DNA from 4 places in the Streptomyces daliensis genome. Region 1 is predicted to be linked to each of the others. Evidence: riboswitches for the same ligand, from Rfam matches in the RefSeq annotation. Region 1 holds a riboswitch; each other region holds the start of a gene.

The links. Region 1 has a riboswitch for cyclic di-AMP ahead of ACYVOO_RS04175 (M23 family metallopeptidase). Riboswitches for the same ligand answer to the same signal wherever they lie in the genome.
Region 2: it holds a riboswitch for cyclic di-AMP, as region 1 does, so the genes downstream of both, ACYVOO_RS21970 (transglycosylase family protein) here and ACYVOO_RS04175 (M23 family metallopeptidase) in region 1, are expected to answer to the same signal.
Region 3: it holds a riboswitch for cyclic di-AMP, as region 1 does, so the genes downstream of both, ACYVOO_RS11220 (M23 family metallopeptidase) here and ACYVOO_RS04175 (M23 family metallopeptidase) in region 1, are expected to answer to the same signal.
Region 4: it holds a riboswitch for cyclic di-AMP, as region 1 does, so the genes downstream of both, ACYVOO_RS16085 (C40 family peptidase) here and ACYVOO_RS04175 (M23 family metallopeptidase) in region 1, are expected to answer to the same signal.

What each region holds. Positions count from the first base shown of each region.
Region 1 covers NZ_BAAGSO010000015.1:22,525-26,308, forward strand. The annotation lists gene ACYVOO_RS04175 (M23 family metallopeptidase) at 389-1,417, opposite strand; cyclic di-AMP (ydaO/yuaA leader) riboswitch at 1,767-1,994, opposite strand; gene ACYVOO_RS04180 (PP2C family protein-serine/threonine phosphatase) at 2,276-3,439, opposite strand; gene ACYVOO_RS04185 (PP2C family protein-serine/threonine phosphatase) at 3,644-3,784, shown strand, end outside.
Region 2 covers NZ_BAAGSO010000089.1:99,515-103,298, forward strand. The annotation lists gene ACYVOO_RS21965 (MBL fold metallo-hydrolase) at 1-1,058, opposite strand, end outside; cyclic di-AMP (ydaO/yuaA leader) riboswitch at 1,506-1,691, shown strand; gene ACYVOO_RS21970 (transglycosylase family protein) at 1,806-2,885, shown strand; gene ACYVOO_RS21975 (alkaline phosphatase PhoX) at 3,273-3,784, shown strand, end outside.
Region 3 covers NZ_BAAGSO010000054.1:56,056-59,839, reverse strand. The annotation lists gene ACYVOO_RS11230 (M16 family metallopeptidase) at 1-640, shown strand, start outside; gene ACYVOO_RS11225 (M16 family metallopeptidase) at 682-2,052, shown strand; cyclic di-AMP (ydaO/yuaA leader) riboswitch at 2,309-2,466, shown strand; gene ACYVOO_RS11220 (M23 family metallopeptidase) at 2,482-3,306, shown strand; gene ACYVOO_RS11215 (GntR family transcriptional regulator) at 3,494-3,784, shown strand, end outside.
Region 4 covers NZ_BAAGSO010000069.1:106,468-110,251, forward strand. The annotation lists gene ACYVOO_RS16080 (hypothetical protein) at 1-69, shown strand, start outside; gene ACYVOO_RS16085 (C40 family peptidase) at 211-1,392, opposite strand; cyclic di-AMP (ydaO/yuaA leader) riboswitch at 1,401-1,599, opposite strand; gene pcrA (DNA helicase PcrA) at 1,904-3,784, shown strand, end outside.

The DNA.
Region 1 (3,784 bases):
TACGTGGACGGTAACTCTGCCGGGACGGAAGCGCAGGCCGACGGCCCTGGTGTCGGGGGGTGGTCCACCAGAGCCGCCGGGTCCTGGGCTGGGGCCCGGCCGGAGGGACCGGCCGAAGGGCCCCGTTCGCCGCCGCCTCGTCCCCTCCTCGTGCTGTGCCGAGGGCCACGGGGGCCAGGGGCGAGTGGTGCGTGCGCCCGCCTCGGCGGTGCGAGGCGGCGGCGTGGTCGTGAGTGGGCGGGGGCGACCCGAGTGCGCGAGGTGCCGTGTGGTGCGCCACCCGCCCGAGGCGACCGGGTACCACGGGTCCGGGCTCCCAACCCGGACCCGGGCCGACGGAACCGCGTCAGCGAACCCGCGTCAGCAGAGCCGCGTCAGCGGAACCCCGTCAGACGCTGAGGCCCTTGCCCCGCAGCCACGCCAGCGGATCGACCGGGTCACCGCCGCCGGGCCGGACCTCGACGTGCAGGTGCGGTCCCGAGGAGTTGCCTGTGGAGCCGACGCGGCCGATGACGTCGCCGGTGCTGACCTTGTCACCGGCCGACTTCGTCATCGAGGACAGGTGGCAGAACCACAGCTCGGTGCCGTCGTCCAGCTCCAGCACGATGCGGTAGCCGTACGAACCGGCCCAGCCCGCTTCCTTGATGGTGCCCGTGTGGATGGCCTTGACCGGGGTGCCGGTGGGGGACGCGAAGTCCTGGCCCGTGTGGTCGTTCTGCCACATGCCGCCGGAGGAGCCGAAGCCCGCGGAGAGCTGGTACGAGGAGACCGGGAGCGTGTAGCTCTTGTCGAGCTTGGCGAGGCGGGCCGCCTCCGCCTTGCGGCGCTTCTCCTCCTCGGCCTTCTTCTTGGCCTCGGCCTCTTCCTCGCGCTCTTCCTTGGCCTCCTTGGCGGCTGCCGTCGCCGCCTTGGCCGCGGCGGCCTGGGAGGCGGCCTCGCGCGCCGCCGCGTCCGCCTCGGCCTGCTGGGACTCGGCCTGCGCGAGGATGCGGGCGCGCAGTGCCTCGCCCGCGTCCGTACGGCCAGCGGCGGCGTCCTCCTCGGACAGGCCCGCCTGGCTCAGGGGCGCCTGGACGGCGGCGACGGCCTCCGCGTCGTCCGCGCCGCCCGCGAGGAGGCCGCCGACGCCGGGGAGGTCCTGCACGGAGTCAGCAGCGGAGGCGAGGTCCGGCATGGATATCGCGGCCGGGTCCTTGTCCTTGGCGGTGGCCATGCCGCCCGCGCCGACGGCGGCGATCATGCCGACGCCGAGCACCGCGCCGCTGCGGGCCATGCCGCCGCCGCGCTGCTTGCCCACGCGGTGCCGGCCGCGGACGGGACGGACGGAGTCCTCGGTGGGGTTCCACTCGTCGAACGCGTCGTCGCCGTCCTCGTCGCCACCGTCACGCGCGGGACCGTAGACGTCCGGGACGGGCACCGCCTGGGTGTCGAAGGCCGGGGCCTCGAAGGACGGGGCCTCGAACGTCTGCGTAGCGTCGATGGTCTGCGTGTCGAAGTTCCGCGCACCGGCCGGGACATGGGCGGCACCCGCCGGGGCGAGCGCGTCGGGACGGCCCAGCGCGTCGTAGTTGCCGTACGCGTCGAATGTGCCGTGGCCGTAGCCGGGTGTGCCGTGGCCCTGGCCGAAGCCGTGGCCGTGGCCGAAGTGGTCGCCGCCGTGGGGCGGCCGGCTGTCGTAGGACGCGCCGTACGACGGTGAACCGCCGAAGGACGGCTCGTACGAGGCCTCGGGGGCATGCCTCTTGGACGCCACGGGGGGCGCACTCCTTTCCTTCCTTCTCGCCTACCGGGTTAGCTGACGGGTTCGGAGCAGGAAGGTCTCCTACGGAAGCGCCCGCACATGGGACATGGGCGGGAGAGTCCGATTCACCCCATCCCTCGGAGGGCGGCCCCGGTGTGGGCCGACCGGTGAGAGACCCCCCTCGCCGCCGGCTGACGACGGCCGAGAAGTGGTGGTTCCCCGGTTCCCTCGGTGCGCTTCGCGTCGAGTGGTGACTCGCGTTGACGCACGTACAGGATTCGGCGACGGCGCACGGTGCCGACTCTCGTGACGGCTGTGACGACCGCGCTGCGTTATCGAACGTTAATAGAGTCGCGGGCCGAATTCCAAGCTGTTCCGGCGAATTCGTAGTCGCCGTTGCCCTGCACTTTTCCGGGCAGACGGGGGCAATCAGGGGCAGGAATTACCCGAATTGGGGCGCCGGATCGCGGAGAGTGACGAAACATCAGGCCGGAAAGCTGTCTTGAACCGCTCCACAGCTCCCCCTCCCCGTCTTCACAACCTCCCCCTGCGCCGCGCCACCAGCAGCGCCATGTCGTCCGTGATCCGTCCGCCCGTGTACGCCTCCACGTCCGCGACCAGCGCGTCCAGCAGCCCGTCAGGACCGTCGAAGGCGCACCCGGCCAGGCGGCGCGAGGGCTCGTAGAAGACGCCGCTCCCCTCGCCCCGCGCCTCGGACAGGCCGTCCGTGTAGAGCAGGAGATGCGCGCCGGGCGGGAAGGGCACCTCGTCAGCGCGGTCGGGCCACTCGCCCAGCTCGGGCATCCCCAGCGGCAGCGCGGGGACCCTGGGCTCGATGTAGCTGGGGAACCCGTCGGACTTCAGCAGCAGCGGCGCCGGGTGGCCGCGGTTCACGACGCGGAGCACGCCCGGGTCCTCGGCCGGTACCTCGACGAGGACGGCCGTCGTGAACCCCTCGTACTGGTCGAGCCCCCTCCTGCGGTCCCCCTCGCGCCGCAGCGCGCCCTCCAGGCGGCCCGCGACCGCCTCCAGCGTGTCCTCCTGCTCGGCCGCCTCACGGAACGCGCCGATGACGATGACGACCGCCTCCACGGCCCCGAGCCCCTTCCCCCGCACGTCCCCGACGAGCATCCGGGTCCCGTGCGGGGTCTCCTGGACCGCGTAGAGGTCCCCGCCGATACGGGCGCCGGTCTGCGCGGCCTTGTAGCGCGCCGCGAACTCCAGCCGTCCGATGCGCGGGGGCGGCAGCGGCAGCACCGCGCGCTGGGCCGCCTCGGCGATGATCCGCGCGGAGTCCAGGGCCGCGCCGCTGCGGCGCACGATGCCGCTGATGAAGACGGCGAGCGCGGAGACGGTGGCGACGGTGAGGGTGCGCATCGAGTCGTCGAGCAGGTCCGACGGGCCGTCCAGCAGAAGCAGCGCCGCGAAGAGGGCGGTGGCTATGAGCCCCGTGCCGACGGTCACCCCGCGGGTGCAGAAGGGGGCTGTCACCAGGGGCGCGGCGGCGAAGAAGGGGGCGCCCGTGATCTCGGAGAAGGTGGTGACGTTCAGGAGGATGCCGAGGGCGAGCATCAGGAGGGGCAGCAGGAGGAAAGGGACGCAGCGTCCGTCGGCTGGAGGCTCCGCGGGCACGGTCGTCCGTCGGCTGCCGCCGCCCCGGAACCTGCCCCTGCCCCTGCCCGATCTCTGGTCCGCCACCGTCCCAATCTGACCCTTCATGGCGCGCTCGGCCACTTGACCTGCTCCAATCGCTCCCCCTCTGGCGGCCCCCGGCCGGGGCGACGGCCGGGGCGACGGCCGAGGGCGCCGCCACACGATCGCCGCACTCCGTGAGCGCCCGGCGCCCCGGCACGTTCCACTGGAGGCAGCGGACGGCGAGGGGGACGGAAGGGAGCGGCGCGCGTGGGAACCGGCAGAGCCGTCGTGCACCTCCGCGCCCCGAAGTGGCCGCCCGCCTGGTTCGGGCTGCTGCCGCCCGTGCTGATCGTGCTGGCCGTGACCCTGGAGGAGGCGGCGCCCCCGAAGTACTTCTTCGGCTCGCTG
Region 2 (3,784 bases), on a different contig from region 1:
GAGGACGGGCCTCCGGTCGCCGCCGCCGCCGGGCGGTCGATGCCGACGCGGGCCAGCTCGCGCTGCGCCGCCGCGATCTGCCCGGGGGTCTCGGCGAGCAGGGTGACGGGCTTGCCCCAGGGGATCAGCCAGGCGAGATACGTGGCGAGCTTGCCGTCGCCCTCGAAGTTGAACGCGCCCGCGAGGTGCCCCTCGGAGAACGCCACCCGCGAGCGCAGGTCCACCACCCACTCGCCCTCGGCCAGGCGCCGCGCGAGGTCGTGCGCGTCGGCGGGGCGGGGCGGGGTGAGGTCCAGGGGGGCCGGGCCCGAGGCGTTGGCCGGGGCCATGTGCGTGTAGTAGGCGGGCACGTCCTCCAGCCCGGCGAGTACGTCCTTGACGAAGTCGTCCACGTCGCGGGTGAGCGCGTCGTTGTGCGCGCGTTCCTCGCCGATCGTCGTGGAGCCGTCGGAGCCGCCGGAGCCCGCGCCGGAGCCACCGGAGCCGCCGGAGGAGCAGAAGCTGCCGAAACCGTGGGTGGGCAGGACGCGCACGTCGTCGGCCAGTTCGTCGGCCAGCCGGCGCGCCGAGGCGTGCTGGGCGCGGGCGAGCGGCTCGGTCAGCCGGGGTTCGACCAGGTCGGGGCGGCCCGTGGTGCCGATGAGGAGGGAGCCGCCGGTGAAGGCCAGCACGGCGCGGCCGTTCTCCTCCAGCGCGTAGGAGGTGTGGTGCGGGGTGTGGCCGGGGGTGGCGAGGGCCCGCAGCGTCAGGCCCGCGCCGGCGTCGACCGTCGCGGTGTCGCCGTCGCGTACGGGCACGCGGGCGAAGGCGACGTGCGCCTCGGCGGGGACGAGATAGCGGGCGCCTGTGACGCGGGCCAGCTCCAGGCCTCCGCTGACGTAGTCGTTGTGCACATGGGTCTCCGCGACGAGGCCGACGCGCACGCCCCTGCGTGCCGCCGCCGCGAGCACGCGGTCGATGTCGCGGGGCGGGTCCACGACGACGGCTTCCGTCGCGCCTCCCGCCAGATAGCCGCGGTTGCCCAGGCCCTCGGTCCCGATGGTGTCGACGAAGAACACGGCCGACCCTCTCCTCTCCGCTCTCCGTTCGCTCCGGTTCTCCCGGACCGACTCGTTCATGTACCCCCCGGGGTATCCATCATCGACCGTAACACGGGTACCCCAGGGGGTATTCCACACACGCCCGGCATCGTGCCGAGTGCCCCCGCGCGAGCCGGAAATGACGTGACGCGTTCCACAGGAGGTGCGTGAGGAGCGACACAGGAAGGCAAGATCGAAAGGGTTCCGGTTTTGACGCGGACGCGGCACGCGTGTTTCGAATGCCCTGCGCACAGCGTTCTCTTACGGACTTATTCGACACTCCGTATGAGAAATGCGCGGGTCCCCACATGGCTCTCCTTCCCTGTCTTTAGTTGTCCCCGCGAATTCCATCTGTTTACGGTGCATCCGCCATCGCACGTCCCATGCGGTGGCCCGTGACCGGGACGCCGAATCCTGCCGCCCGGTCAGCGGAAATCACCCGACCCAAGGGCGGCAGGAGCGGGGGAACCACAGGTAAGTGCCGCGTCGCGGAAACGCGACCGGCTTGGGGTGAAGCCCCCTCGCGCACATGCCACGGGCATGTGCGCAGGTGGCCGGGCAACTCCAGCCCGAATCCGACAGCTCACCTCGCAGGCGTAGGAGAGGAACACTTCTGTGTTTGCACGCGAAAGCGTTAACCGACAGTCCAATGGCCGTAACGCGCGGCGCATTTCCCGCGTCTCGCTCGCTCTCGCCGCAGGTGGCGCGGGTATCGCCCTTCCGCTGATGGGCGCCGCGAACGCGCACGCCGCCGACGTCAGCACCTGGGACAAGGTCGCCCAGTGCGAGTCGGGCGGCGACTGGTCCATCAACACCGGAAACGGCTATTACGGCGGCGTCCAGTTCGACAAGAGCACCTGGGACGCCTACGGCGGTTCGCAGTACGCGCCGACCGCCGACAAGGCCACCAAGGACCAGCAGATAGCCATCGCCGAGAAGGTGCTGGCCAAGCAGGGTCCGGGCGCCTGGCCCAACTGCGGCCCCAAGGCCGGGCTGAGCCAGAACAGCGGCTCCCCCGACGTGAACCCCGACTCCGGTTCCGGCTCCGGTTCCGACGACTCCGCGACGAAGTCCGCGCAGCCGCAGCAGACCGAGCAGCCGAAGCAGACCGAGCAGCAGAGCAAGCCCCAGGGCGGCTCGGGCTCGTACACCGTCGCGAGCGGTGACACCCTCGCCAAGATCGCCAAGTCCGAGGGCGTCGAGGGCGGCTGGAAGAAGCTGTACGAGTCGAACCGCCAGACCATCGGCGGCGACCCGAACGTCATCGTCCCCGGCCAGAAGCTGACCCTCTCCGGTTCCGCCTCCGGTTCCGGCGACGAGGTGAAGACGCAGCCGCAGGGCGGCGCCTCCAAGACCGCCGAGACCTCGGACGCGGGCTCCGACGACGGCCAGTCCGCTTCCAGCGACTACGTCAAGCCGGTCGACGCGGGCACCAGCACCCCGTACAAGGCGTCCGGCGGCTCCTGGTCCAGCGGCAGCCACACCGGCGTCGACTTCTCCGCCTCCTCCGGCACCCCGGTGAAGTCGGTCACCTCCGGCACCGTCGTCTCGGCGGACTGGGGCGGCGCCTACGGCAACGAGGTCGTCATCAAGAACGACGACGGCAAGTACACCCAGTACGGCCACCTGACCTCCTCCTCCGTCCAGCCCGGCCAGCAGGTCGACGCGGGCGAGCAGATCGCCGTCTCCGGCTCGACCGGCAACAGCACAGGGCCGCACCTGCACTTCGAGGTCCGCACCGGTCCCGACTACGGCTCCGACATCGACCCCGTGAGCTACCTCCAGTCGCACGGTCTCTCCGTCTGAGGCGTTCCCTCCCCTACGCCCGCAACGGACCGGAGGGCGCGGGCCACACGCGTCCTCCGGAAAGCGGCAGGCGAAGCCACACCGATGCCCGGTGTCCCCGCCAGGGACACCGGGCATCCGGCGTTCGGCCCCGCTCCGTCGCGCCTCCGGTTCACGGGGAGTTGTGGCGCCGGTCACGCCCGAGCGCTAGGTTCCACCCCGCCCGGACCGGACCGGACCGTCCCGTACCGGCGGTACCGGCCATACGGGCAGCACGGGCAGCACGGGCAGCACCCGCAAGGCACCAAGGCACACGCACCGCACGCACCACCGCTCTCCCCGGCGGACGCGACACCGCCGGGCACCGCAGACTCGTCGAGTGGAGTGACCGTGGAACGTGGAGTGACCGTGGAACGCCGTGACTTCCGGCGTCGTACCTTCCTGCGCGCGGCCGTGCTCACCGGCTCGGCCGCCGTCTTCGGCGGCACGCTGTGGCGCGGCGCCGCGCACGCGGACCCGGCGCAGCCGGGCACCGGCCCGTACGGGGCGCTCGGCCCCGCCGACGCGAACGGCGTCCAGTTGCCGCAGTCCTTCACGAGCAGGGTGATCGCGAGATCGGGCCAGGCGGTCTCCGGCACCTCGTACACCTGGCACCCGGCGCCCGACGGCGGCGCCTGCTTCGCCGACAGCGGCGGCGGCTGGATCTACGTCTCCAACTCCGAGGTCGCCCTCACCGGTGGCGCGAGCGCCGTGCGCTTCTCCTCCTCGGGCGCGGTGACGGGCGCGTACCGCGTGCTGAGCAACACCAGCGTGAACTGCGCGGGCGGCCGGACCCCGTGGAACACCTGGCTCTCCTGCGAGGAGATCGACCGCGGCTACGTCTACGAGACCGACCCGTGGGGCACCGTCTCTGCCGCGCG
Region 3 (3,784 bases), on a different contig from region 1:
GGGCGGGGACCAGCGGCAGGTGGTCGAGGAGGAGGTGCCCTCGCGCGCGCTGATGGCGGCCTACCGCCTGCCGCACGACGGCACCCGCGAGTGCGACGCGGCCGACCTCGCGCTGACCGTCCTCGGCGGCGGCGAGTCCTCCCGCCTGCACAACCGCCTGGTGCGGCGCGACAGGCTGGCCGTCGGCGCGGGCTTCGGGCTGCTGCGGCTGGCCGGGGCGCCCTCGCTGGGCTGGCTGGACGTCAAGGCGTCGAGCGGCGTGGAGATCTCCGCCATCGAGACGGCGGTGGACGAGGAGCTGAGCCGCTTCGCGCAGGAGGGGCCGACGCCAGAGGAGATGGAGCGGGCACAGGCCCAGCTCGAGCGCGAGTGGCTGGACCGGCTCGCGACGGTCGGCGGGCGCGCCGACGAACTGTGCCGGTTCGCCGTGCTGTTCGGCGATCCCCAGCTCGCGCTGAGCGCCGTGGGCCGCGTCCTGGAGGTCACGCCGGAGGAGGTGCGGTCCGTGGCGGCGGCGCGGCTGCAAAGGGACAACCGCGCCGCGCTGGTCTACGAGCCGACCGCGCCCGCCACCGAGAACGCCGAGAACGCCGAGAACGAGAACGCCGAGGACGGACAGGACGAGGAGCCCGGCCAGTGAGCGACACCGCGACCACCCCCGCAGAGAGGCCAGGCCCGAGCATGGATCTCCACCCCCAGCCCCGGGGCGGCAGCCCCAGGCCCTGGGCCTTCCCCGCGCCCGAGCGCGGCACGCTGCCCAACGGGCTCACGGTGCTGCGCTGCCACCGCCCGGGCCAGCAGGTCGTCGCCGTGGAGGTCAACCTCCTGGCCCCCCTGGAGGCCGAGCCCGAGGGCCTTGACGGCGTGGCCACGATCATGGCCCGCGCCCTGTCCGAGGGCACGGACAAGCACGACGCCGAGGAGTTCGCCTACGAGCTGGAGCGCTGCGGCGCCACCCTGGACGCGCACGCCGACCACCCGGGCGTGCGCGTCTCCCTGGAGGTCCCCGCCTCCCGGCTGCCCAAGGCGCTCGGTCTGCTCGCCGACGCGCTGCGCGCACCGGCCTTCCCCGACGGCGAGGTCGAGCGGCTGGTCAACAACCGGCTGGACGAGATCCCGCACGAGCTGGCCAACCCGGCCCGCCGCGCGGCCAAGGAGCTCTCCCACCAGCTGTTCCCCGCCGCCTCCCGCATGTCCCGGCCGCGCCAGGGCACCGAGGAGTCGGTCGCCCGTATCGATGCCGCCTCGGTCCGTGCCTTCTACGAGGCACATGTGCGCCCCGCGACGGCCACCGCCGTCGTCGTCGGCGACCTCGAAGGCGTCGATCTGGACGAGGCGCTGGCCGACTCCCTCGGCACCTGGACCGGATCGACGGCCGAGCCCCGCCCCGTGCCGCCGGTCACCGCGGACGACACGGGCCGCGTGATCATCGTGGACCGTCCGGGCGCCGTGCAGACGCAGTTGCTGATCGGCCGCATCGGCGCGGACAAGCACGACCGCGTCTGGCCCGCGCAGGTGCTGGGCACGTACTGCCTCGGCGGCACCCTCACCTCCCGGCTGGACCGCGTGCTGCGCGAGGAGAAGGGCTACACCTACGGGGTGCGCGCCTTCGGCCAGGTGCTGCGCTCAGCGCCCGAGGGCACGGGCGCCGCCATGCTCGCCATCTCCGGCTCGGTCGCCACCGAGGTGACGGGGCCCGCGCTGGAGGACCTGTGGCAGGTTCTGCGCACCCTGGCGGCCGAGGGCCTCACGGACGAGGAGCGGGACGTCGCCGTGCAGAACCTCGTGGGCGTCGCCCCGCTGCGCTACGAGACGGCCGCCGCCGTCGCGGGCACCCTCGCCGATCAGGTCGAGCAGTATCTGCCGGACGACTTCCAGGCGCGGATGTACGCGCGGCTGGCCGAGACGGGCACCGTGGAGGCCACGGCGGCCGTCGTGAACGCCTTCCCGGCCGACCGCCTGGTCACCGTCCTGGTGGGTGACGCCTCGCAGATCGCGGAGCCGGTGCGGGCGCTGGGCATCGGCGAGGTGAGCGTGGTCTCCGGGACCTGAGGCGCCGCGCCGCCCGGCGCTACGCCGCCGGAGCCGCCCGGAATGTGATGGAGGGCCCGTGAACAGTCGGCCGACTGTTCACGGGCCCTCCACATGTCGCGGCGTCATGTCCGTTTTCCCTGTCTGATTTGGCCGGTGTTGCCCCGGTGTTGGGTGTGGCATGCGCGACAAAAGACGGGATCTGTTTGGCGCCGTGCTGATGCCCGTCTTAGCGTCGTGGCCGCTGTTCGTCAGAAGTGACCGCGCCGCGGCCGACGGACAGTGATCGCCGAGTCCCCGTACGGCGCGAGCCAGGGGAGCCGGGGACCCACACGTCCCTTGGGGTGAATCGGACGCCTCCCGTACGAGGCGCCCGTAGGAGACCTTCCTGCTCCGAACCCGTCAGCTAACCCGGTAGGCGAGAAGGAAGGAAAGGAGTCACGCCAGATCATGGCGTTCATCCGTGCCACCGGTAAGCATCGTGGGCAGAGTCGTGCCCGTCGCCGTGCGGGCGTCAACGCCGCAGGCATAGCGGGCCTCGCCGCTGTCGGCGTCGTGGGCTCCGTCGCGTCCCCGGCGCTCGCCGCCAACGACGAGGCGTCCACCGTCACCGACACCGGTCTGACCCAGGCCATCGACCTGGGCGGTTCCCTCGCCGCGACCGTCGGCGACCAGGCCGAGGCCCAGCAGGCCGAGGCCGAGCGCGCCAGGGCCGAGGCCGCCGCCAAGAAGGCCGCGGCCGAGGCGAAGAAGCGTGCCGACGAGGCCAAGCGCAAGGCGGCGGCCGAGAAGGCGGAGCGCGAGCGCGAGGCCAAGGAGGCCAAGGAGCGCGCGGCCCGCAAGGCGGAGGCCAAGCGCGCCGCGCTCAACGGCTACGTCGCCCCCGTCGACAACTCCTACGTCTCCACCGGCTACCAGACCGGCGGCGGCATGTGGTCCTCCGGCAGCCACACCGGCATCGACTTCCACGCGGCCCAGGGCACCCCGGTCAAGTCCGTCGCGGCCGGTGAGGTCGTGGAGGCGGGCGACGGCGGCGCCTACGGCAACAACATCGTGATCAAGCACAAGGACGGCACGTACACGCAGTACGGCCACCTGTCGTCCATCGGCGTCTCGGTCGGCCAGTCCGTCACCTCGGGCCAGCAGATCGCCCTCTCCGGCTCCACCGGCAACTCCTCGGGCCCGCACCTCCACTTCGAGGCCCGTACGGGCCCCGACTACGGCTCGGACATGGACCCGGTCGCCTATCTGCGCCAGCACGGCGTCAAGATCTGACCGAATCCGAATCTGAATCCGGCGCCGCACCCGACGCCCAATCCGGTGCCGCACCCGACTCCGCGCGGCATCCGTGAGTATCAGGACCCCCGGCCGACACATGGCCGGGGGTCCTTTTCACGCCGTATTCACGTGAGGGGAACTCTCGCCATCGGAAATTCGACGTGGCTGCAATACAGTTCGAGTCATGCGAATTTCCGCGCACGCGGTCTGCACGGCAATCCGCGACGACATCGTCAGCGGGGCATTTCCGCCCGGCGCCCGGCTCACCGAGGAACTCCTCGCGCGGCGTTACGGAGTCTCGCGGGTCCCCGTGCGCGAGGCGCTGCGCACGCTGGAGTCCGAGGGTTTCGTGCTGACGCGCAGGCACGCGGGCGCCTGCGTGGCCGAGCCGACGGAGCAGGAGGCGGCGGATCTGCTGGAGATCCGCGCGGTGCTGGAGCCGCTGGGCGCGGCGCGCGCGGCGCAGCGGCGCACC
Region 4 (3,784 bases), on a different contig from region 1:
TCAGCGCTGCTGGGCACGGTCGGCGCCCTGACGACCGTCAACATCTTCATCGCGGTGCTGTGGACGTGAACGGCGGCGCGTAGTCCCTCGATCCGCGCGCCCCGGAGGCCCCGGGACGCCCCGGGCGCGCGAAGGGGCGCGGCGCACCCGCTGGTGCCTCCGCGCCCCGTCGACGTACTCCCGCGACGTACTCCCGTCGAGCGCCCCGCGTCAGGCGGGCCGGACTCCCGAGTGGAACGGCATGTAGTCGATCGCCTCGTACTTCACGTCGTCGCCCGGCTTCGAGGCGTGGATCATCTGGCCGCCACCCACGTAGATGCCGACGTGGCTGACGTCGTCGTAGAAGAAGACCAGGTCTCCGGGGCGCAGGTCCGACTTGGCGACCCGCGTGCCGACCTTCACCTGGTCGTACGTGGTCCGGGGCAGGGATATCCCCGCGCTCTTCCAGGCGTCCTGGGTGAGCCCCGAGCAGTCGTACGAGTTGGGCCCCGTGGCGCCCCACACGTAGGGCTTGCCGAGCTGCTGCTTGGCGAAGTCGATCACCTTCGCGGCCTTGGCCGAGTACGAGCCGCCCGACGAACCGGAACCAGAACCGGAACCTGAGCCCGAGCCCTCGGAGGAACCCGACCCGTCGCCCTGTTCCCGCTTCTGGCGCTCGGCCGCCTCACGGCGCTCCGCCGCGGCCCGCTCGGCCGCCTCGCGCCGCGCCTCGGCCCGCTTCTCGCGCTCGATCTGCGCCAGCCGCGCCTTCTCCTTGGCGGTCAGCTTCGACAGCAACTGCCGCGCCTCGGCCAGCTTCGACTGCACCTCGCGCTTGCTCTCCTTCAGCTCCTTCTGTGAAGAGGAGAGCGATTCCAGCTCGCGCGTCGCCTCGGCGCGCTTCTCGGTGGCTGCCTTCTGCCGCTTCTCGTAGTCGTCGACGGCCTCCTTCTGGCGGCCGGTCATGCGGTCCAGCAGGTGCGTCTGCGCGAAGAAGCTCTGCGGGTCCTCGGTCAGCAGCAGCGTCGCGGTCTGCGAGATGCCGCCCGTGCGGTACTGCGCGGCGGCGAAGTTGCCGAGGACGCGGCGCGACTCGTTCAGCTTGTCGGTGCGCTCGGCGACCTCGTCGAGCATGCCGTCGGTCTTCTCGCGCTGTGCGTCGGTCTTCTCCTTGGCCGCGTTGTACTTCTGCGTCGAGGCGCCCGCCTGCTGGTAGAGCTTGTCGACCTTCTGCTTGACCTCTTCGACCGACTGCCGTCCGCCGCCGCCCCCGCCGTCGTCCGAGGGCGAGGCGGTCGCGCTCTGGGAGAGCAGGGTGACGGACGCGAGGGCCGCGGTGGTGACACCGATGACGCCCCGCTTGGAGGCTGCGGAGTGCAGTACGCGGGTGCGCGGCTTGCGATGCGACGCCAAGGCCGACGACTCCTTCCGTGAACCGCCTACCGGGTTAGCTGACGGGTTCGGGCGTCGGAAGGCTGCCCTACGGACCGGAGCGCTCCGCTCACGCGGCGCGTACGGGCCGATTCACCCCGGGTGGCACGCGGGCACGCGGTGGTCGCGCGGCGTACGCGAGTGGGTCCCCGGCTCCGGCCCTGCGGCCGGACTCGGCGGTGGCCGCCCGTGCCGACGCTGTCGCCGACGGGGGTGCGGGCTGCCTGGCACGGCACGGTAGCGAAGGTGTGCCGTTCCTGTGAAGGCTGGTGAGGGATACGTCCGATATCTCTTCGTTACCCGTGCGGGATTGGTGCGGTATCCGTCCGGTATGGGCATGCGGGGGTCCGTACGAGACCGGCGCGGGGTCGCCGCCAGGCGCTCGTCGACGGGCCGCGTACCCGCGCCGGGGCGCGGATTTCCGGGCGATTCCCGGGGCGATTCCCGGGACGCGCGGAGGTCTGTCGGTGGGGCCGCCTAGACTCGGACGACGATGAGCAGCCTCTTCGACGACAGCTTCCTGGCGAACCTCGATCCCAAGACCGAGGACCCGCCTCCGCCTCCCCCCGAGGACCAGCACCCGGAGGAGGAGATCCCGGACGATCTCTTCGCGGGCACCTTCGCCGGGGGCGCGGCAGCCGCGCGTGACGCGTATCACCGCGGCGGCTCGCCCCGCACCGTGGTGGACACGGACGCGCTGCTGGAGGGCATGAACGAGCAGCAGCGCGCCGCCGTCGTGCACAGCGGCTCCCCGCTGCTCATCGTCGCCGGGGCGGGCTCGGGCAAGACCCGGGTGCTCACCCACCGCATCGCCCATCTGCTGGGTGCGCGGGGGGTCCACCCGGGCCAGATCCTCGCGATCACCTTCACCAACAAGGCCGCCGGCGAGATGAAGGAGCGCGTCGCGGAGCTGGTCGGGCCGCGTGCGCAGTCGATGTGGGTGTCCACCTTCCACAGCGCGTGCGTGCGCATCCTGCGCCGCGAGCACAAGAAGCTCGGCTTCACCTCGTCCTTCTCGATCTATGATGCGGCGGACTCCAAGCGCCTCATGGCCCTGGTCTGCCGCGATCTGGACCTGGACCCGAAGCGTTTCCCGCCGAAGTCGTTCAGCGCCAAGGTCTCGAACCTGAAGAACGAGCTGATCGACGAGGAGGACTTCGCGGCCCAGGCCACGGACGGTTTCGAGAAGACCCTCGCCGAGGCGTACGCGATGTACCAGGCACGGCTGCGCGAGGCCAACGCCCTGGACTTTGACGACATCATCATGACGACCGTCCACCTCCTCCAAGCGTTCCCTGACGTGGCGGAGCACTATCACCGCCGCTTCCGGCACGTGCTGGTGGACGAGTATCAGGACACCAACCACGCGCAGTACACGCTGGTGCGCGAGCTCGTGGGCACGGGCGCCAGTGCCGGCGCGGGCACGGATACGGATACGGGTGTGGGCGCGGGCGCCGTCGAGCGGGCCGAGCTGTGCGTCGTCGGCGACGCGGACCAGTCGATCTACGCGTTCCGCGGCGCCACCATCCGCAACATCCTCCAGTTCGAGGAGGACTACCCGGACGCCACCACCATCCTCCTGGAGCAGAACTACCGCTCCACGCAGACCATCCTCAGCGCCGCCAACGCCGTCATCGAGCGGAATGAGAACCGGCGCCCCAAGAACCTGTGGACCCAGGCCGGAGCGGGCGCCCGCATCACGGGCTACGTCGCGGACACCGAGCACGACGAAGCACAGTTCATCGCGGACGAGATCGACCGCCTCACGGACGCGGGCGACGCGCGCGCGGGCGATGTCGCGGTCTTCTACCGCACGAACGCGCAGTCCCGTGTCTTCGAAGAGGTCTTCATCCGCGTCGGCCTGCCGTACAAGGTCGTCGGCGGCGTCCGCTTCTACGAGCGCAGGGAGGTCCGCGATGTGCTGGCCTATCTGCGCGTCCTCGCCAACCCCGAGGACTCGGTCTCCATGCGCCGCATCCTCAACACCCCGAAGCGCGGCATCGGCGACCGCGCCGAGGCGATGATCGACGCGCTGGCGCTCCGCGAGAAGATCACCTTCCCGCAGGCCCTGGTCCGCGTCGACGAGGCGTACGGCATGGCGGCCCGCTCCGCGAACGCCGTGAAGCGGTTCAACACGCTGATGGAGGAGCTGCGCACCATCGTCGAGTCCGGCGCGGGCCCGGCCACGGTGCTGGAAGCGGTGCTGGAGCAGACGGGCTATCTGGCCGAGCTGCAAGCGTCCACGGACCCGCAGGACGAGACCCGCATCGAGAACCTCCAGGAACTCGCCGCCGTCGCCCTGGAGTTCGAGCAGGAGCGCGGCGAGGACGAGCCGGGCACGCTGGCCGACTTCCTGGAGCAGGTCGCGCTCGTC